DNA from 3 places in the Rhodococcus sp. 1R11 genome. Region 2 is predicted to be linked to each of the others. Evidence: predicted binding sites of a transcription regulator. Region 2 holds the regulator's gene; each other region holds the start of a gene.
What was found. Region 2 encodes LexA, which represses DNA repair genes until DNA is damaged. Its sites were predicted from a motif close to CGAACANNTGTTCG; they were not measured.

Region 1: a site for LexA is predicted at 1,412-1,425, ahead of E4P29_RS18070 (HNH endonuclease signature motif containing protein). Genes of this name have one in related genera too.
Region 3: a site for LexA is predicted at 3,048-3,061, ahead of E4P29_RS22915 (HNH endonuclease signature motif containing protein). Genes of this name have one in related genera too.

The regions. Positions count from the first base shown of each region.
Region 1 is NZ_SPNG01000010.1:120,922-128,181, reverse strand. It holds gene E4P29_RS18070 (HNH endonuclease signature motif containing protein) at 38-1,393, opposite strand; tRNA gene E4P29_RS18065 (tRNA-Arg) at 1,500-1,575, opposite strand; gene E4P29_RS18060 (isochorismatase family protein) at 1,691-2,317, opposite strand; gene E4P29_RS18055 (FtsX-like permease family protein) at 2,460-4,868, opposite strand; gene E4P29_RS18050 (ABC transporter ATP-binding protein) at 4,928-5,632, opposite strand; gene E4P29_RS18045 (helix-turn-helix domain-containing protein) at 5,707-6,939, opposite strand.
Region 2 is NZ_SPNG01000004.1:415,017-422,276, forward strand. It holds gene E4P29_RS09915 (solute carrier family 23 protein) at 1-970, shown strand, start outside; gene E4P29_RS09920 (acyl-CoA dehydrogenase family protein) at 1,123-2,265, shown strand; gene lexA (transcriptional repressor LexA) at 2,346-3,029, opposite strand; gene E4P29_RS09930 (hypothetical protein) at 3,429-3,818, shown strand; gene nrdR (transcriptional regulator NrdR) at 3,918-4,382, shown strand; gene hrpA (ATP-dependent RNA helicase HrpA) at 4,395-7,260, opposite strand, start outside.
Region 3 is NZ_SPNG01000016.1:20,317-27,576, forward strand. It holds gene E4P29_RS22905 (alkaline phosphatase D family protein) at 1-900, opposite strand, end outside; gene E4P29_RS22910 (cryptochrome/photolyase family protein) at 1,028-2,500, shown strand; gene E4P29_RS22915 (HNH endonuclease signature motif containing protein) at 3,076-4,503, shown strand; gene E4P29_RS22920 (iron-siderophore ABC transporter substrate-binding protein) at 4,636-5,697, opposite strand; gene E4P29_RS22925 (SDR family oxidoreductase) at 5,799-6,623, shown strand; gene E4P29_RS22930 (SRPBCC family protein) at 6,620-7,114, shown strand; gene E4P29_RS22935 (DinB family protein) at 7,117-7,260, opposite strand, start outside.

The sequences.
Region 1 (7,260 bases), on a different contig from region 2:
ACCGAGTGCGGACCCGATCTCTTCCCGCGGTCGACGGTCACGCGGCGTCGGAGCCGAACAGTCCGTCGATGTAGACGTTCTCCGCCGGCGAGCTGTAAAGCTCGACCACCGGCATCGGCGGCGCGCTCGAATCGTACGTGTGCCCGGTGGGTGAGATGAGCCTGTAGCGATGGCGCGCGTTCCGTTTGTCTCGCAGCGATTCGGCCGTCCAGCCTTCGCCTTCTTTCGCGTAATTGCATGCGGCACAAAGGCCTGCGCCGTTTTCGGCGCTGGTCGCTCCGCCCGCGGTGTGTGCGGTGATGTGGTCGTGGTGTCGGATCGGCGCGTCGCACCACGGGGTGCGGCACGTTCGATCACGGAGATCGATGAGGCGTCCGAGAGCGGTGGGAAATGCGCGGGATGTGGATTCGACGGCGGTCAGCGCGCCGGTTTTCGGATGGGCATAGAGGCGACGTAATGCGACGTGCGTCTCATTGCCCTGTGCGTCGTCGAGTGCGTCGCGGACGAGTTGACGTGCGACGTCCGACGGGATGTCGCCGTAGCCGTGCAGATATGCGGACGTGTCGCCACCGGCGAGCAGGGTCGAATCCGAGATGACGATGTCGACGGTGACCGGTGGACCTTGAGCGGCAGATGCGCCGGTGATGCGCTCGAATGCAAGGTCGGCCATGATCTGGTCGCGGCTGCGTGTGTCGCCACCTGCGTTGATGACGGTGTCGGCGTCTCGTCGCAGGGTTGCCCACATGCAGACGGTCTTCTCCATCGAGGTGAGCGCAGTGAAGAATCCCATCGATTCGGGTGCGGGGCGCGTACTGACTCGGCGTGCGGCGTATGCCTTTGCGCGTCGCTTGACCTGGGAGGCGGCGTCCAGTTCGTTGGCGAGTGCGCGGGCGCGACCTTCGATGGTGCGATCTCCTGCACCGGCGAGGGTGGCGGGGTCTGCGCACAGGCGTTCGTCGATGGTTCGGCGATCGTCGACGGTGAGGCACGCTGTTTCGCGAGCGAGGATCATGACGCGCCACTCGTTCAGTTCGCCGGCTTTCAGGCGGGCCAGGGTGTGTGGCATTTCGTGAACGAGCGCACGAGCAAGCCCGAGATGAGTGCCGCCGCGGTTGGGTGACTCTCGTCGAGCCAGGCCGATCTGCGACGCAATACCGGTGCGCCACTGCGCTTTCGGCTTGCCACGTTCACGACGTTCGTTGCTGATCACTGTTGCGACGGCATCGGTCACCACGGCTTGGGTTGCCACACTGACGCATTTGACGGTTTCGAGAGCAGAGATGAGATCGATGCCTGCTGCTGCGTCGACAACGATGTCGGATGCCTGAAGACGCGCAACGAACCCCAACACCTCAGCGGATGTGAGCGGTGATTCCTGTACAGCTGTGACCACGAGTTCCTCCCCAGTACTCGAATGCATGTTCGAATGTACGCCCGCTTGGAAGGAAGCGCAATGGGGAGGAGCGTGAAATCTGAGAGTGTGCGCCGAAATGCGATGCTGGTGCCCTCGGCAGGATTCGAACCTGCGACCTACCCTTTAGGAGAGGGTTGCTCTATCCCCTGAGCTACGAAGGCTGGTGATCGAACGAACGCTCCAAAGTCCCTGGCCAGCAAAGTCTTTCGATCAGTCGAACAATCGGTTTGCGGGTGGGTCGCTGTCGTACTGCACAGTGGGCCCACGTCGCGTTCGTCAGTCTAGCGGTCCGCCCCCTGGATCGTGAAGCAGGTTCGCGCTGCTGGTCACCACACCGGTCAGTGATGTGATCAGATTCAGGGCGGTGCGGTGCTGGTGGGCGGTGTAATCGGCGACCGATTCGATGCCGACGAAGCACTGAATGTCCCGGGCGAAAGCGTCGAACGTCGTCGCGAGAATTCCCGCCGAGGCGAAGAAGCCCACGATGACCAGCTGGTCACGGCCTCGCCGGCGTAGTTCGACCTCGAGATCGGACGCGTAGAACGCGCTGTAGCTGCGCTTCGCGATCGGAACGAAGTCCCGCTCGGTGACCGCCACATCCTCGGTGGACGGGCCCAACCCCCACATCGGCCCCAGCAGTCCACGCTGTTCGATCGCCTCAGCCGCCCGCGGACCGCTCGCCAGAATCGGCACTCCGGCAGACCTGGCGTGCGCGACCACCGCCGACGCTTCCGCAGCCACTCGCGCACGAACCGAGGAGTGCAGCACGTTCAGGTAGTACGGCTGCATGTCGTGGACCAGAAGTGCCGCGCGATCGGGCCGTAACTCCCACTCGGGACCACCCACACAGTCGCGCAGAGTCTCTACCGCGTACTTCTCTACTTCGACGCTGAATGTGGCCACGTCGGTCATCCTCGTACAAACGCGCGCGCATTTGCCAGACGCGCGCAGAGTCGTCAGCCGCTGGCTGTCTATTTCGCTCGCACCTGACGAACGCGCGCGCGTTTGCGAATCCCGAGGCCGAGAACCCGATCGCCTCTCACCGTCAGTCCGCCGCAATAGCATCCACGATGTTCAGGCGTGATGCGTGTACCGCAGGCGGAGCCGATCCCAGCAGCGAGAGGCCCAGCGCGACGAGTCCGTACAGCAGCACAGTCCAACTGGCGTTGTACTGCACTGGAATTCCGATGCTGGCACCGAGGATCAGCGTGCTCAGATATTGCAGGCCGGCGCCGATGATCAGCCCCAGCACACCGCCGACGATGCCCACGGACAGTGCCTCCGCGAGCACCATGCGTGCCAGGGTTCCTCGGCCGCCGCCCATGGCGCGCAGTACTCCGAGTTCACGTCGACGTTCGAGTACCGACAGCGTCAATGTGTTCAGCAATGCGACGGCAGCGACGAGTGCGACGATCCACTGCAGTGCGATGGCCAGCGCACCGGATTGGCGGATGGCCGCGCTGGTGCCCTCGAGTGCCGCGGCGCCCGTGTATACGAATGCCTCGGGCGGCAGCGTCGACCGCAGCGAATCCTGCACGGCTGCAACGTCTCCGTCGACGGTGATCTCGAGGTACGTCGCTCCCGGGCGGTCGTAGAAGCGCTGCATCGATTCCAGCGAGATCGCCATCGTGCCGCCTGCGGCGTTGATGTAGTCCACGAGATCGAGCACGCGTACGTTCTGCACTCCGGTCGGCGTCGGCAGATCGATGGAGTCTCCCGCAGTCACTCCCAGCGTCGTACCGAGCGCCTTCGACAGCACCACGCCGTCGCCCGCGAGCAATCCCGCGCGTACGTCTGCGGGGAGCGAGGCCAGTGTCACCGCGTTGCTTCCGTCGGCGACGCCTTGGATGGAGACCAGCTCGTCGTCGATGGTCGCGTAGGCCCACTGTCCTTCGACGACGCGGGAGACGCCGGCCGTCGCCCGCACGGCCTCGTCGACGGCGGTGGGAACGATCGGGCCCGACGGTATGGCGTCGGGTGAGCTCATCGATACGTACAGGTCCGTGTCGGCGAGCGACGACAGTGATTCGGCGGCGGAGTCGGTCATGTTCGTCAACGAACCGGACACTCCCACACTGACTCCCACGGCGATGACGATGGTCATCACCGTCGCCCAGATGCGCCGCGGGGCGCGTTCGATCGTTGCGGTAGCGAGCCGCCCGGCACCACCCCATCGGCGGGGCACAGCGCCGGTGGCCCAGACGATCGGCCCAGTTCCGCCGACGCACAGTGCGACAACCCCGAACATGAACAGGGCACCGGCACCGAGAGTCAGTTGCCCGTCCACGTTGACGGCGAACACGAACGATCCGGCGATGGCCAACAGACCGAACACCGTGGCGGCCAACGTGAACGACAACTTGGGACCACCGGACGTTTCTCCGCCGCCGACCGCCAATGCTTCGATCGGCGAGATGCGATACACCTGAACGGCAGCCAGAGCGGACGCGCCGACGCAGGCCAGCACGCAGGCCACGATCGCGACGGGAATGGCGAAGCTCGGCAACACGTATTCGATCCGCGCATCGAATGCTTGCGACAGGAACGGCGGCAGGCTCTCGATGGCGATGCGGCCCATGATGATTCCGAGAGGTACCCCGACGGCACCGCCGACGAGACCCACCAGCACCGACTCGAACAACAGGTCGCGGACGATGTCCGCGCGCCGACCGCCGACCGCTCGGAGCAGGGAGATGGTGGGGCGACGCTTGGCGATGGCCATGCTCATGACGTTGAACACCAGGAACGCCGCGACGACGAACGCGATGAGGGAGACCATGAGCGTCGCATTGCGCGTCAGACTCATGGCCTGATCGGCTCTGTCGGCCCGAAATTCCGGATTCATCACCGATACTCGGCCGGCCAATGCCGCGTCGAGGTTCGATCGCAGGTCGTCCCCGCCACCGAGAACGAAGATCGAATCGAGCTGACCGGGGCGGTCGGTCAAGGCCTGCGCGGTGGGCAGCAACGTGACGGCGAACATGCCTCCACCGATGCGCTGCGTGCCAGGGCCGTCGATCACGCCCACTACCGCAGTCGGTCGGTCGGCGATCGTGACCGTGTCACCCTGCGTCAATCCCGTTGCTGCTCCGACCAATACGCCCGACGGGTCGGACAGCAGACCCGCTGCGTTGCCCACCGCACCTTGCAGATCGGACTGCAGTGCCGTGATCGAGGAATCGACACCCAGTACCGTCAGCTCGCCGACATCGGATCGCACGATGCTGCGGAGCAGGGGTACTGCCGCATCGACGCCCGCTACACCGCGTACGACGTCGAGTTCGTTCTGGTCGAATCCCGAATCGGTCACGCCGACCACTTCGTACTGCGCGTTGCCCGCGATCGATACCGCCAGACGTTCGACGGATCCGGTCAGCGATCCGTAGGTGCCGAGGACAGCGATGAGCAGACCCGCGGCGACGGCGACGACTCCCGCCGAGACCAGCGAACGCACCCAGTGCATTCTGAGGTCGCGGAGGCTGATGACGCGAAATCTACTGAGCGCGGTACCGATCACCGAGGTGTACCGGCGGTGTCGGTGTCGACGCGGCCGTCGATCATGCTGACGACGCGATCGGTCGACCTTGCCGCCTCGAGATCGTGCGTTGCCATCACCACTGCCCGACGCCCGTCGCTGCCGTGGGCTACGTCGGCGAGAATCTCGAGAACGTTGTGGGAGGTCTTGGAATCGAGGTTGCCCGTCGGTTCGTCGGCGATCAGCAGCGCCGGGTCCATCATCAGGGCTCGCGCGATCGCGATGCGTTGAATCTGACCGCCCGACAGCTGCGCCGGGCGGTGTTCCGATCGTTGCGCCAACCCCACCATGTCCAACAGCCGCATCGCATCGGCTTTCGCCTTCTTGATGGGGGTGCCGTCGAGCAGCTTCGGGACGGCCACGTTCTCCCACGCCGACATGGTCGGCAGCAGGTTGAAGAACTGGAAGACGAAGCCCACCTGATGGCGTCGGAAGTCGGACTGGGCGTTGTCGTCGAGGGTGGTGACCTCCACGTCGTTGAATCGGATCGACCCGGCCGTCGGGGTGTCCAGCGCGCCGAGCATGTGCAGCAGTGTCGACTTACCTGCTCCGGACGGCGCGACCAGCGATACGAACTGACCGCCGTCGATCGTGAGATCGATGCCGTCCAACGCACGGACCGGCTGTTCGCCGGTGGGGTACTCCTTGACCACGCCGGACAACTGGAGCTTCAACTTCGTCATGCATGATCCCCTGCTTCTCGAATACTTCCGACGCTACCTGCCGTCGAGTCGAGAAACCGGTCGGAGTTCTCAGATCACGCTGCGCCGCGCGAGGATTCGAGCCGCCTGGCCACCAGTGCCGCCTGCAGGTGGCGGATACCGGACGGACGAGTCGGGTCGAACCCGGTCAGTTGTGCGATTCGCTTGAGGCGGTAGTCGACGGTGTTGGTGTGCAGATGGAGTTGCCGAGCGGAGCGCTGTCGGTTGAGGTCGTGCGAAATGTGGATCTCGAGGGTCTCGAGCAATTCGGGTGACGAGTCGAGGGGCTCGAGGATCTGGGTGAGGTGGCGTCGACCCGGTCCGGGACGAGTGAGCTGGTACTCGAGCACCAGATCGTCCATCCGGTACAACCCGGACGGGCGGTGCAGCTGATGAGCCAGCGACAACAGTTCGTGGACCTGGTCTGCTGCGGTGGGAATGTCGGCTGTCGCGGCCTGCTCGGCGGTGGCGGTGACGGGCACCTCGGCGGCGGTACCGATGCGGTGCACCAGGGCCTCGACCCACTCGTCGTCGTGGACGCCGGGGATCAGGACGGTTCCGCCCTCGGTGCTGAGCAGCGACAGGGGAGTGCGTCCGCAGACGGTGGCCAGTTCGGCCTGCACGCGACGCAGCTTGCGTCGTGCAGCCACCGTCTTCTGGATGTTGGGGTCGTTCTCGTCGGGGTGCGGCGGTACCGACAGCGCGAGCACGAGGTAGCTGTCGGCGAGTTCGATGCCCGACTGGCGGGCCATCGAGACGGCGTTGTGTCCGCTCAGCAACGAGGTGACCAACGTGTGCGCGGCTGTGTGATGCTCGCTCGCCACCGCCTGAAGCTCTTCGACGTAGCTCTTGCTGGCCGCGATCGAGACCTTCTCCGACAGCAGCACGAACATGCGCGCAGCTTCGATCAACTGGGCGGCGTCGCCTTCTCCTGCCCGCTTGGACACCAGGTTCCAACCGATTTGAATGCCCTCGTGGTAGACGCTGAGGACGGACTCGAGCGGCACACCCTCACGAGCCCACTGACTGGCCTTGGCGCGGAGCTCGGCCAAGTCGGACTCGGCAGGTGCGCGCCGCTCGTCGAGCATCTGCACCGCGATGCTGATGCATTTGACGGTGAATTCGGTGACGTCTCCGTGGAGTTGCTCACCGGGAAGTGAGCCGCAGGGAGTATTGGCGGCGAAGTGACCTACCAGGAGGCGCGCCACTGCGCGAAAGTCGCGAAGGGGAGCCGAAGCAGGCTGCCCTGCGACCATGATTCCGAGGCCAGTCGAGTTGTGAACGGTCACAGATCAACCCTTCGTGTTGGATTCTTCAGGTTTTGAGAGAGCTAACGTACTCACGCGTAGAAACGCGCTTCCTGCCGTGAATCTATGCAACTTCAGCCGAAATGGCAGGTTTTTCAAACTTTGAGTTTGTTTCCTGGCCTCTAACAGGATCGATCATAGGTTGTTATCTAGGTGTGATCCATGGTTTCGGGAAAACTCGTTGTGATTTATCTCGAGCGGGCCACGAGGGGCCTTGCGACTTGCCCTAAACAATGTGGAAGGCGGTCCCATCGCCCGCGCTGCGCGCCTACTTTGATCTCGGATCGGACCGGGCACGCGGGG
Region 2 (7,260 bases):
ACCCGCCGCGCAGCTCGGTGCCGTTCTGTGTGTCGGCGTCGTGCTGGCTGCAATCGGCTTCGTCGTGAAGTTCGCCGGAGCGCGGGTGCTCGACGCAGCGATGCCGCCCGTCGTCACCGGTGCGGTGGTCGTATTGATCGGGCTCAATCTGGCCCCTGCCGCGACGACCTCGTTCGAAGCGCAACCGCTCGTCGCGGCCGTCACCCTGGCGGCGATTCTCCTCGCGACGGCCGTCGGTCCCGGACTGGTGGGCCGACTCGGGATCCTGCTCGGTGTCGTCGTGGGCTGGGTATTCGCCGCCGTCACCGGTGGTATCGCGCAACCACGACTCGACGCGCTGAGCGCCGCGAGCTGGGTCGGGCTACCCGAGTTCCGTGGCCCGTCGTTCGAGCTGTCGGTGATCCTGGTAGCACTGCCGGTGGTGATTGTCCTCGTCGCCGAGAACGTCGGACACGTCAAAGCCGTCGCGGCGATGACCGGAAAGAACCTCGACGACGTGGCCGGTGACGCTCTGATCGCCGATGGGTTGGCCACCACCCTCGCCGGGGCCGCTGGTGGATCGGGAACCACCACGTACGCCGAGAACATCGGTGTCATGGCCGCTACCCGCGTGTACTCGACCGCCGCCTACTGGGTTGCCGCGATCACCGCGATCGTGTTGGCGTTCTCGCCCAAGTTCGGTGCGCTGATCTTCACCGTCCCGGACGGTGTGATCGGGGGAGCGACACTCGTGCTCTACGGACTCATCGGACTGCTCGGCGTTCGAATCTGGACCGATGCCAAAGTGGATTTCACCGATCCGGTGAACCTCACCGTCGTCGCAGCAGCACTCGTCGCCGGCATCGGCGACCTGACGCTCTCCGTCGGATCGGTCGAACTCGGTGGAATCGCTTGGGGATCGCTGGGCATCCTCGTCGGATACCCGATCGTCTCGGCGCTGGCCCGAGGCAGAACGAATGGACGACGCTAGCAGGGGCGGTCACGGATCGCGCACGTTTTGGTCATCGACCCTCGGTACACCGCAAACGTACTGTTGAACCGTGACGTCAGTCGCACCGACGACCGCGCTGTGACCCCCCTTCTCGCGGTCGACGACGGTGCGCACCGAACAAGGAGATCTGCGTGGAACGCACACTTTTCGAGCCCGAGCACGAGCTGTTCCGGGAGTCGTACCGGAAGTTTCTCGAACAGCACGTAGCCCCCAATCACGCGAAGTGGGAAGAGCAGAACATCGTCGACCGCGGCGTCTGGGTCGAGGCCGGCAAGCAGGGCTTCCTCGGAACTGCCGCACCGGAGGAGTTCGGCGGTGGCGGCGTCAAGGACTTCCGCTACAACGCCATCGTCACCGAGGAAACCACCCGCGGCGGCTACAGCGGCATCGGCTTCACTCTGCACAACGACGTCGTCGCGCCGTACTTCATCGAGTTGGCCAACGACGAGCAGAAGCAGCGCTGGCTTCCCGGATTCTGCTCCGGTGAGCTGATCACCGCGATCGCCATGACCGAGCCGGGCACCGGCAGCGACCTACAGGGGATCAAGACCAAGGCCGTTCGGGACGGCGACGACTGGGTATTGAACGGATCGAAGACGTTCATCACCAACGGCATCAATGCCGATTTGATCGTCGTCGTAGCGTGCACCGACCCCGAGAAGGGTGCCCAGGGCTTCAGCTTGCTGGTCGTAGAGCGCGACATGCCCGGTTTCGAGCGTGGCCGCAACCTGGACAAGATCGGCATGAAGGCCCAGGACACCGCGGAACTCAGCTTTACCGACGTTCGGGTTCCGGCCGCCAACCTGCTCGGCGAAGAAGGCATGGGCTTCATCTACCTGATGCAGAACTTGCCTCAGGAGCGCCTCTCGATTGCCGTCGTCGCGGCTGCGGCCATGGAATCGGCACTGGAGATGACCATCCAGTACTGCCGCGATCGCAAGGCATTCGGTAAGTCGATCGGAAAGTTCCAGAACACGCGATTCGTGTTGGCGGAGCTGGCTACCGAAACCACCGCTACCCGCATCATGGTCGACAAGTTCATCGAACTGCTCAACGACGGCAAGCTGACCGTGCAGGAAGCCGCCATGGCGAAGTGGTGGACCACCGAGAACCAGGTCAAGCTCATCGACCGATGCCTCCAGCTGCACGGCGGCTACGGTTACATGAAGGAATACCCGATTGCCAAGGCTTACATGGATTCTCGGGTACAGACCATCTACGGCGGCACCACGGAGATCATGAAGGAGATCATCGGTCGTGGACTGAATCTCTGATTCTGCCGATCGTTCGGAACCGACGAGAAGGGCCGCAGCACCTGTGCTGCGGCCCTTCTTTCGTTGTGTCCGAACAGAGTTCAGAGCTTGCGCATCACGGTGACGACCTTGCCGAGAATCGCGGCATTGTTACCCGGGATCGGCTCGAACAATGGGTTGTGCGGCATGAGCCACACCTCACCCTTGGAACGCTTGAACGTCTTGACGGTGGCCTCGCCCTCGATCATCGCTGCCACGATGTCGCCGTTGTCGGCCACGGACTGTTGACGCACCACCACCCAGTCGCCATCGCAGATGGCCGCGTCGATCATGGACTCGCCGACCACCTTGAGCAAGAACAGTGATCCCTGACCGACCAACTCGCGGGGGAGTGGGAACACGTCCTCGACGGCTTCCTCGGCCAGAATCGGACCACCCGCGGCGATCCGGCCGAGAACCGGCACGAACGTCGGCGTCGGCAACCGATCCTGCTCGTTGGACGCTGCCGAACCGTCCACCGCTGCCGCGGCCTGATCTGCCTGCACCTCGTCCAGTCCACGGACGTCGACCGCGCGAGGGCGGTTGGCATCGCGCCGCAGGAACCCTTTGCGCTCGAGGGTACGAAGCTGATGAGCGACGGACGACGTCGACGTCAGGCCCACGGCATCGCCGATCTCTCGAATACTGGGTGGGTATCCGCGCTCGGTGACCGAGGCCCGGATGACCTCCAACACTTTCCGTTGGCGCTCGGTGAGCCCTGCGCTGATGTCGGTGCCGACCTCCATGGCCTTCGGGGTCGGCTCGGCGGCCGGCTTTCCGGCCGCAGCCTTGCCGACCGTCGAGGATCCGGCTCGCGCGGAACCAGCTTTCGTGGAACCCGTCGTACTGGAACCGGTGATGGACCTCGTCGAGGTCTCGTCCTTCATGCTGTCGGCCTCCTGCTGATGCGGCTGGATTCGGTCTACGCGGTATCGATCCACGCGGACTGGAGTTGATGATGTCGACTCGTGTGGCGTGTGGTTTCTGACACGAATCTAGCGTGTATCAGCTGTTGAATCAAACATCTGTTCGACTCGTGTCGCGTTTTCTACAGACTTTGTCGGAGGCGCGTGATAGAACTTCGAACAAGCGTCCATCGAACGCCTGATCGAACAATCGATCCAACGAGCGAAGACGAGGTTCCGATGACCATCACCACCGATCGTCCCACCACTGCCGGTATGCGTTCGCGATCCGGTGTCGTCGAGCGTCGTCGGCGGTCGCGGCCCGTGCTGCAGAACCACGGGCGTCGGACGCAGAACGGCCCGTGCTTGCCCGTCCTGGACGAGTCCTGGACCGACGTGACCGATCGCGAGATGGCGGATCGAGACTTCGACGACACCTCGGCTCATTTCGCGAACCAGACCGTGCGCCCACGCTCTCTGGTTCTGTGGATGTTGGCTGTGGTCGTCGTGGCCGGCGGTCTGCTCGGCATCGCGAATCTGCGCGCGACCACACCCGACGCGGCCACTCAGCCTGCCGGCGCGGTCATGGTGCACGACGGAGCGCTCGTCGAGTACGCACCCAGCAGATGACCACCGGCACCATGGTGCCCAGCGTGGCTGAGTATCCTCGAAGACTGCCCCGACGCGCACGTTCGTCGTCGGAGTATCGGCTACGACGGAGGCTCCCTCATGCATTGCCCGTTCTGCAGGCACCCCGACTCACGCGTGGTGGATTCGCGTGAAATGGACGAGGGTCAGGCAATACGGCGACGCCGGTCCTGCCCCGAGTGCGGTCGTCGCTTCACCACCGTGGAGGCTGCTGTGCTCGCCGTCGTGAAGCGCAGCGGTGTGACCGAGCCGTTCAGTCGGGAGAAGGTCGTCAAAGGCGTTCGTCGCGCCTGCCAGGGCAGAGACGTCGACAACGACGCGCTGAACCTGCTGGCTCAGCAAGTCGAAGACAACATCCGCGCGGCCGGTTCGGCGGAGATTCCCAGCAACGAAGTGGGCCTGGCCATTCTCGGACCGCTACGCGATCTCGACGAAGTGGCCTACCTTCGTTTCGCATCGGTCTACCGCTCGTTCAGTTCGGCCGAGGACTTCGAGAAGGAAATTCACGAACTCCGCAAACATCGAGAGTCCGCCGACGTCGAGTGAACCGCGGGCCGATCAGCGAGACTGATCGGCGATCGCCTTCTCGATGCGCTTCTCCGATACCGGATACGCAGTACGAACTCCCTGGGCGAAGAGCCCCACCCGCAGTTCCTCGATCATCCAGAACAGCTCCTGCACACCCGAGCTGTTCTTCCTGCTTTCCGGAAGCGAATCCAACAGCCGCCCGTACGAGCCGTACACCCGGTCGAGAACGTCCATCGCCGCAGCGTCGCGGCCCGCGCTGCTCGGCAGAGTGGACAGCCTCTTGGTCGCCGCAGCGAGATAGCGTGGCAGATCGGCCAACCGTCGAGAACCGAACTCGGTGACGAAACCGCGAAAGATCAGGCCATCGAGCTGTTCTCGGACATCGTCGGCGGGCTCACCCGATGCGTTCTGCAACTGGGACGACAGAGCCAACGCGGCCGTCAGAACCGGTCGAACCAGAGCGAGAACAGCAGCAGTACGCCGCGGAACCTCTGCGTCCACCAGTGCCCTGAGCTTGTCGAACTCGGCCGGATCGCGAACCGGTCCGCCGTGCGCGTCCATCGCTTCTTCCACAGCGAGCGCACGGCATTCCTCGAGCAGCGCATCGACGCCGCCGTACGGGTTCTGGCCGAGCGCAAGACGTTCGGCGGTCGGCAGCCCGGCCAGCAGGGCTTTCGTTCCCTTCGGTGCCGTGGCGAGCAGCAGAGTACGGGTGCCCGCGCGCATGGCTGTGCGTTGCTGGGCGGGGGTGCTGAGCACTCGCACCGCCACGCCCGAACCCTCGGGCACCAACGCCGGGTACCCGGTGACCTTCTGTCCGCCCACGTCTCGGGTGACCGTGGGCTCCAAGCGGCCCAACGTGCCCGAGGTCCACGCCAGCGTCGGGGCGCGCTCCGCGTCGCCGACCGCACGTGCGACCTGACGGCCGACCTCGCCGGCCAGACCAGCGCGCAACGCGGTCAGATCCTTGTTGCTGCCGAGCACCGTCCCGGACGGGTCGACCGCGGCGAACGTCATTCGAAGGTGATCGGGTAGCGCCGCAGTGTCGAAGTCCTTGGCGGTGATGTGGCATTGTGCGGCCCGCGAGAGTTCGCGGGCCAGAGCCGTCACGAGTGTTTCGGCCCGAGGTTTCATCACTGCCAACGCTGCCGCAGCGAAGTCCGGAGCCGGGACCACATTGCGTCGCAATGCCTTCGGTAGCGTCTTGATCAATGCGGTGACGAGCTCGGCGCGCATCCCCGGCACCAGCCAGTCGAAGCCGACCGGCTGTACCTGAGCGAGCAGTGCGATGGGAATCCGCGCGGTGACGCCATCAGCGGCCGTGCCGGGCTCGAATTGATACGTCAGTGGGAATTGAATTTCACCCTGTCGCCACGCGTCCGGATACGCACCCGTCAGTACCGACGCGGCGTCCGAGTTGACGACGGTGTCCGTAGTGAAGTCGAGCAGGGACGGATCTTGCCGGCGGGCCTTCTTCCACCAGGTGTCGAAGTGTCGCGCAGACACGGCTTCCGGGGCGATGCGGGCGTCGTAGAAATCGAACAGCGCGTCGTCGTCGACGACGATGTCCCGTCGCCGAGCACGATGTTCGAGCTCGCCGACGTCGTCGAGCAGAGCCCTGTTCTTGTGAAAGAACCCGTGTTGGGTCTTCCATTCGCCCTGAACCAGTGCATGCCTGATGAAGAGCTCGCGAGACGCCTCGGGATCGATGCGGTGATAGTTGACCGGGCGCTGCGTCACCAACGGAATGCCGTACAACGTCACCCGTTCGTAGGCCAGCGCCGATTCGCGTTTGATCGACCAGTGTGGTTCGGAATACGTGCGTTTGACCAGATGTGGTGCCAACCGTTCGGCCCATTCCGGTTCGATGCGGGCGGCCATCCGGCCCCACAGTCGTCCGGTCTCGACCAGTTCTGCAGCCATGACCCAGCGCGGTGGCTTCTTGAACAGGCCCGACCCGGGGAAGATCGCGAAATGTGCTCCGCGGGCACCCAGAAATTCACGCTTGTCGCCCTCTCTGAGGCCGACGTGCGAGAGCAGGCCGGACAGCAGGGACTGATGCAGTGCGTTCTCGCTCGACTCTGCGTCGGGCACCGTCCATCCGAGGCCGCGAGTGATCTGGCGGAGTTGTCCGTGCAGGTCCTGCCACTCGCGGATCCGCAGGTAGTGCAGGAACTCGGTGCGGCACATGCGTCGGAACTGGTTGGAAGACAGCTCGTCTCGCTGCTGCCGCAGATACTTCCACAGCTGCACGTACGCCAGGAAGTCCGAATTCTCGACGGCGAAACGGGCATGCTTCTCGTCTGCAGCCTGTTGGTGTTCGGCGGGACGCTCGCGCACGTCCTGAATCGACAACGCCGCCACCACCACCAGCGCGTCACGCAGCGATCCGTTGCCGTTGGCCTCGACCAACATTCGTGCCATTCGAGGATCGACAGGAAGGGCGGACAGTTCGCGGCCGATCGGGGTGAGCTCGGCAGTACCGTCCTTGGTGGCCGGCTTCAGTGCTCCGAGTTCTTCCAGCAAGCCGATACCGTCGCGGATGCTGCGTGGATCCGGCGGCTCGACGAACGGAAACGCGTCGATCTTGCCCAATCCGAGCGCGGTCATCTGCAGAATGACCGAGGCCAGATTGGTGCGCAGAATCTCCGGCTCGGTGAACTGCGGACGAGACTCGAAATCTTCCTCCGAGTACAACCGGATACAGATGCCGTCGGCGACGCGTCCGCAGCGACCCGCACGCTGGCGCGCCGACGCCTGTGAAATCGGTTCGATGGGCAGCCGCTGCACCTTGGTGCGCAACGAGTATCGAGAGATGCGCGCGGTGCCCGGGTCCACGACGTAGCGGATGCCGGGGACCGTCAGCGACGTTTCCGCCACGTTCGTCGACAGCACG
Region 3 (7,260 bases), on a different contig from region 2:
CCTGCGGTACAGGTGACGGTTCGTCGCGGTTCCCGCTGCGCGGACCGGCATCCACTCGTAGTAGGCCTTCTCGGAGTTGGCCTTGCGCGTGTACCAATCGCCCTCGGTGGCCGGAGTGTGGTTCTCGGCGCCGCCGTCGTACGCGTCGTTGGCCGACTCGTGGTCGTCCCACGTGCAGATCCACGGGACGTCGACGTGGGCGGCCTGCAAATCCGGGTCGGACTTGTACTGACCGTGCCGCTGACGGTAATCGGCGAGCGTAACTATCTCGTGCGTGGGCGAATGCTGCCGAACGACGCCGTCGCGCCCCGGGAAGCCGCCCGTCTCGTACTCGTAGATGTAGTCGCCGAGGTGCACGATGGCGTCGAGGTCTCCCCTGGCCGCCAGGTGGCGATAGGCACCGAAGTAGCCCGATTCCCAGTTGGAGCACGAAACGACGCCGAAACGCATGGCATCGATATCGGCATCGTTGGCCGGGGCGGTGTGCGTCGTCCCGACTGCCGACGCCGCGTCGTTCGTGCGGAAATCGTAGAAGTACGTAGTGTCTGCACTGAGGCCGTCGACGTCGACCTTGACGGTGTGATCGGTATCGGGGCCGGTGGAGACGGTTCCGGAGGCGACGACGTCGCTCATGTCTACGTTCCGGGCGATGCGCCAGGTCACTGATACCTGCGGGCCGACGCCGGAGCCCGGGGTGGCGTCGGGCGTGGGGGTGATGCGGGTCCACAGGATGATCGCGTCGGGCAACGGATCTCCTGATGCCACCCCGTGCAGGAAGCCTCGATCGCTGCCCTGGGCGTGGGCGACCGCGGGCAAGGTCGTGACGACTCCGGCCACGGCAACAGCGACCGACGACGAGCGAAGAAACGTTCTTCTGGACAGCGCAGAATCAGCGGGCATCGGGTCAGTCCATGCGATGGATCGTCGGTGGTCAAGTAAGGCGCGCCTGGGTCGGCCACAGTGTTCACCAGCCGGCCATGCTGCGGACGCTGGTTTGCCGTCGTCGCTGCGGGAGAACACTCCGAGAATGGACGCTCTGTGGTTGTTCGGTGATCAGCTCGGCCCGCACTTCCACTCCGTGGACGAGCATGCCGAGCGAGACGTGCTGATGATCGAGTCCCGGCGCGTGTTCCGCCGTCGGCGATACCACCGGCAGAAGCTCCATCTCGTGTTGTCCGGGATGCGTCATCTGGCCGACGAGCTGGGTGATCGCGTCACCTACCTGCAGACCGAGACGTATCGCGAAGCCCTGGCCGAGTACGGCAAGCCCGTGGTGGTGTTCGAGCCCACCTCGCACGCGGCGGAGAAGTTCGTGGCAGGCTTGCACGAGGAGGGTCTGGTCTCGGAAATTCTGCCGACTCCGATGTTCGCGCTCCCCCGGGCCGAGTTCGCCGACTGGGCGGCCGAGCGCGGCACCTTCCGCATGGAGACGTTCTACCGCGAGCAGCGCAAAAGATTCGATGTACTGATGGACGGTGCCGACCCGGTCTCGGGCAAATGGAACCTCGACGCTGAGAATCAGTCGCCACCCCCGAAAGGTCGGCTGACCCTGGGCGTGGAAGAACCATGGTGGCCGACCGAGGATGCCATCGACGACGAGGTGCGTGCCGATCTCGATACGTGGGAGCTGGACACAGTCGGAGTCGACGGGCCCCGAGTGTTCGCGGTGACCGCTTCCGAGGCCTCGGAAGCGTTGTCGCACTTCGTGAATTACCGCTTGGACGACTTCGGCAAATACGAGGACGCGGTGATGGCCGACGACTGGACGATGTCGCACTCGCTGTTGTCGGTCCCACTCAACCTCGGTCTGCTGCAACCGTTGGACGTGGCGCACGCCGCCGAGGACGCCCATCGCGACGGCACCCCGCTGGCGAGCGTGGAGGGTTTCGTTCGGCAGATCCTCGGCTGGCGCGAATACGTGTGGCACCTCTACTGGCATATGGGGCCGGAATACCTCGAACGGAACAAACTCGAAGCCCATGAGCCACTGCCGGATTGGCTACTCGAGTTGGACGGCGACGCCGTGGTGGCGAAATGCCTGTCCAGTACCGTCGACGGCGTACGCGACCGCGGCTGGGTGCACCACATTCCGCGGCTGATGATCCTGGGAAACTTTGCGCTGCAACATGCCTGGGACCCACGAGCGTTGACCGAGTGGTTCGCCACGGCATTCGTCGACGGATTCGCCTGGGTGATGCCGGTGAACGTCATCGGCATGAGCCAGCACGCGGACGGCGGACTGATCGCCACCAAGCCCTACGCCTCGGGCGGGGCGTACCTGAACCGCATGACCGACTACTGCAAGCCGTGCGAGTTCAACCCGAAAAAGAGGCTGGGTGACGACGCCTGCCCCTTCACCGCGGGCTACTGGGCCTTCGTCCACCGACACCGCGAGATGCTGGCACTGAACCACCGCACCGCGCGACAGGTGTCGTCGATGAACCGATTGAACGACCTCGAGCAGGTGCTGGAACAGGAACGCCAACGCGAGGTGTACTGACGCGCCCTCGACTATCGCGAGTATCGACTCGGGAGGAGGCTCGGCGGCAGTGAGATCAGCCCTGCCTTGCGCGGCGTCGTGGGCACCGACTGCGCGACGCCCACCACGCCGGCTGAGACGCTGCCACGAGGACCGAGCGTGTTCCACCTGTCGCAGCCGACAGTGCATTCAGTCCGCCGCGCACAGAGGATCCCCGAACAACTGAGTAGAGCAGCAGAATTGGCAGATCGCTCGAGCGCAGGTTCGGGCGTCGCCGTCGGCGATACCGAGCGGACTCTTTGGGGGCATTGCGCTCCGCACCGAATCGTCATCGCGAGATCACACCGCCGCAGAATTTGACGTCTCACCCCGGCTCGGTACTCGGGCAACGTTCGGGGTCGATGGGTCCGGTCCACATGCACCGATGCTCGGGTGTACTTCTCGTCGAAGTATCGCGGTCTTGTGCGGTCGCCGGAGAGATCGAGCCTTTACCATGCGCCACCGACAGGTTCGGGTTATCGAATCCTTATGCACAGCAATAGTTTTCGATTGCACCATCATTGCGTATCGAACACCCGTTCGATACACTTCTTCCTATGACCACGGAGATCTGGCGACTGAGCGAAGCAGAACTGCTCGCCGACGCTGCCGCGGTCTCTCATGACATCCAACTGCTGGAAGCCCGGCGGATCGCATTGGTCGCTGAAATCGACACCCGCGTGAGCCGGGAGAAGCTCGGCTTCCCCGGGCCCGCCGGTTGGCTGACCTCTACCACCCTGCTCACCCCCAGCAAAGCAACCAAGATCGTTGCCCTCGCCCGCGGACTGAAGAACTTCCCCGACATCGCCGACGCTGTGAACACCGGCGTCATGTCCGTCGACCACGCCGCCCTGATCCTCACCTTCGCCGAAACACCACCGAAGAACCTCCCGCAAGAGGGTCGCGATATCGCCCGCACCGCGATGATCACCGCCGCCACCGGGCCTGGGGCACGCACCGACAAGATCCGTGAAGCGATCACCAAACTCGAAGACACCTACGGCAGCGACAAGCCGCCCCCTGAGGACACCGACCGCAACGAACTGTTCGCATCGAAGATGCTCAACCAACGCCTCTGCCTCAAAGCCGACTTCGATGCCGTCACCGCAGAAAAGCTCTTCACCGCACTCTCACCGCTGACCGAACCTCGGCCCGCAGCCGACGGCACCCCCGACGAACGCAGTCCTGCGAGGCGACGCGCCGACGCATTCGGGCAGATCCTCGACCACTACCTTGCTACCAAGGATCGCCCCACCGAAGGCGGCGAAAGACCGCACATCAACCTGCACATCCGGTTGCAGGACCTCCACAGCCTGAGCGGTCAGAACACCGACGACATCACCGACGACGAAACCACCCGCACAGCAGCAGAATCCGACAACGCCGATCCAGCCAACCCGGTGGACATCGACGCCGGCAACCCGATCCACTCCGACCCAATACACTCCGACCTGACCGAGTCGGACGCGGCGGATGAACTCCAGACCGGCAGCGCTGCCGGACCGAGCCAGGATCGCAGCGCGTATCGGGATCTGTTCGGTGATGGCACCACCGTCGGATGGCTGCCCTGGATGGGACCACTCTCCCGCAATACGTCCCGCCAACTCGCGTGCGATTGCCTCCTCACCGCCATCGTCATGGACGAGAACGGCAACCCGCTCAACCTCGCCCGCACCGCCCGCACCGTCACCGCGAAACAAAAGCGCGCGTTGACAGCCCGCGATCACGGGTGCGCGTTCCCCGGCTGCGGCAAACCCGCCGCCTGGACAGAGGGGCATCATATTTGGCATTGGACCGACGGCGGCCCCACGGACATGAACAACCTCGTCCTACTGTGCGGATTCCACCACCGACTCATCCACCACAGTGACTGGGAAGTCTTCATCGGTACCGACAACCACCCGTGGTTTATCCCGCCGGCCACCGTCGACCCGTACCGAGAACCCCGACAATCCCACGCCCGAGCCGGCCCCCACATCGCGTAACCAGCTGAACGCACACCAGCCCCGCACCGAGAACACGATGCGGGGCTGGAAAAGGTTGTTCGACAGGTTGATTCGAGTGACTCGAGAGTGCCGTCGCCCTAGGTCGGCCCATCTTGTTCTTTTACGCTCCGCTCAATTGGTCGAAGCCATGCCGGCGTCGACCTTCGCAACAGCCTCGTCGATCATCGGCACATATCGCTCGAGTGCCCACGGCACCGTCAGCGGATTGATGATCGACGACCCGGTGACGAAGGACTGATCCGTCGGCGCAACGACCGAACCGCGGGACACAGCTGGAATCTGCTTGTAGGCAGGCTGATTCTCGGTGTCGGTGCGGTTCTGCGGATCGGAGTAGAAGGTGAAGATCAGGTCGGAATCGTTCAACAGATTGGCGTTCTCCAAGCCGATCACCGACGAGTCGGTGCCCTCGGTCTCGTCGAGCGTGTTCACCACCGGATCGACCTGCAGCCCCAGACCGCGCACCATCGCGACGCGCTGCTCGTCGGCGAGGAACACTCCGAGCGTTCCGGGACCGGTGTTGTAGATGTACGAAAAGCTCACGTCCGCATACTCGGGGTGCTGCGCCGCGGCGTCGGCGAAGCGGTTCTCGATCTTGTCGATCTCCTCCGCAGCCTTCTGTTCCTCGCCCATTGCCTTGCCGATGACGGTGATCTGGTCCTGCCACGTCGTGGTCCACGGCTTTTCCTCGTAGGCGACCACCGGGGCGAAGGCACTGAGCTTGTCGAACTGATCCTGCGTGACCCCGGACCACGGTGCGAGAATCAGATCCGGTTCGAGCGCCGCGACGGCCTCGACGTTCAATTCGGTTCCACCCGTGAACTGCTGGGGAAGTTCGGCCCCCAATTCGGTGACCGCGTCGTGCACCCACGGCAGGTAGCCGGTGTCGTCGGCACCCCACGAGTACTCCTCGACACCGACAGGGACGGTGCCCAGCGCGATGGCCGTCTCCGCCGAGCCCTGACCGAGTGTCACGATGCGCTCCGGCTTCTCGGTGATGACCGCCTGCCCCAGCGCGGAATCGATGGTGACAGCCGCGAAGTCACTTCCCGCCTGCGGCTCGTCGGCGGTATCGGTACTCGAGCATGCGCCGACCACAAGGGCCGACACCGTGAGCGCGGACAGCAGGGTTGCGCGGCGCGCAGTCCGTCGACCGGCCGGTGAAGCAGAAAACATGATTACCTTTCGACAAGCAAAGGGACGTTAAAGTAACCCTAGGCTAACCTCTCATTCAGTTTCAAATGCGCTGCACAGCGGGCGTTCGCTACGGTGGAGGCATGAGCCTTCCTCGCCCCGCACCCGACCGGACTGCCGTCGTGACCGGAGCATCTTCCGGAATCGGTGCTGCCATCGCTCGCGAACTTGCCTCCCGGGGTCACGGAGTCACCCTCGTCGCCCGCCGCGCCGACAAGCTCGACGAACTTGCGGACGAGCTCCGCTCGCGGGGAGTTCGCGCCGAGGTGCTGGCAGCAGACCTGTCCGATCGCAGCGCCCGCGCCGAATTGCTCGGGCGCATCACCGAACTCGGCCTGATACCGGACATACTGGTGAACAACGCCGGGCTGTCGACACTCGGCCCAGTCGTCGAATCCGATCCGGAAGCAGAGATGAACATGATCGAGGTAGACGTGGTTGCCGTCGCCGATCTGTGCACTCGCTTCCTCCCCGGTATGACCGAGCGACGACGCGGCGCTCTACTGAACGTGGCCTCCACCGCCGCGTTCCAGCCGCTTCCCGGCCAGGCCGGATACGGCGCATGCAAGGCGTTCGTTCTCTCCTACACACAGTCCTTGACAGGAGAGCTGCGCGGAACGGGAGTGACCGCCACCGCGCTGTGCCCCGGACCGGTGCAAACCGGTTTCGGCGAGGCCGCGGGCTTCGCGAAAGACGACGCCGAGAAGGCACTGCCATCGATCATGTGGGTGTCTGCAGAAACGGTGGCCAAGACTGCCGTCGACGACATGACCAAGGGACGCATGGTGTCGATCCCCGGGCCCGCCAACCGCATCGGATCGATCTTCGCCCAGATCACCCCGCGAACCTTGTTGGTGCCCATGCTCACTCGTATTCATCCAGGCCTGAAGAACGGCGCATCCTCATGAGCCGCGAATTCACAGTGTCCGACAGCGTCATTGTCAACGCCGACGCCGACACCCTCTACGCTGCGATCAGCGACCCCACCAAGATGGGCCAGTGGAGTCCCGAAAATACCGGTGCCACCGTGCACGATCCTCGCGAGAGCGCCTACGTGGGAATGGTATTCGACGGAACCAACAAGCGCGGCAGGGCGAAGTGGATCACTCGCTGCACCGTGACCGCAGCCGACCCAGGCAAGACCTTCGAGTTCCGCGTCCACGCCATCGGCAAGAGCGCTCCGAAGATCAAGGGCGCGAACGCAACCTGGCGATACGACTTCGAGCCGGTCGCGGGCGGCACAAAGGTCACCGAAACCTGGACCGACGACAGAACGAAATGGCCCGATGCCCTGGCGCTCGCGTTCGACAAGATCGTCACCAGCGGCAAGACGTTCCCGCAGTTCCAGCGTCGCAACATCCGAAAGACGCTGGAGAACCTGCAGAAGCGTTACGCCTGACGCTAGGCCTGCCGGGTGTACAGGCCGAGAACGTACGACGCCTGCCCGGCATGCTGAAGGTTGTCGGAGACCACGGACACCAAGCGCGCACCCAACGTGACCGGCGGATCCCAGTTCTCGTCGACGATCCGGTCCAGGTCGTCGGT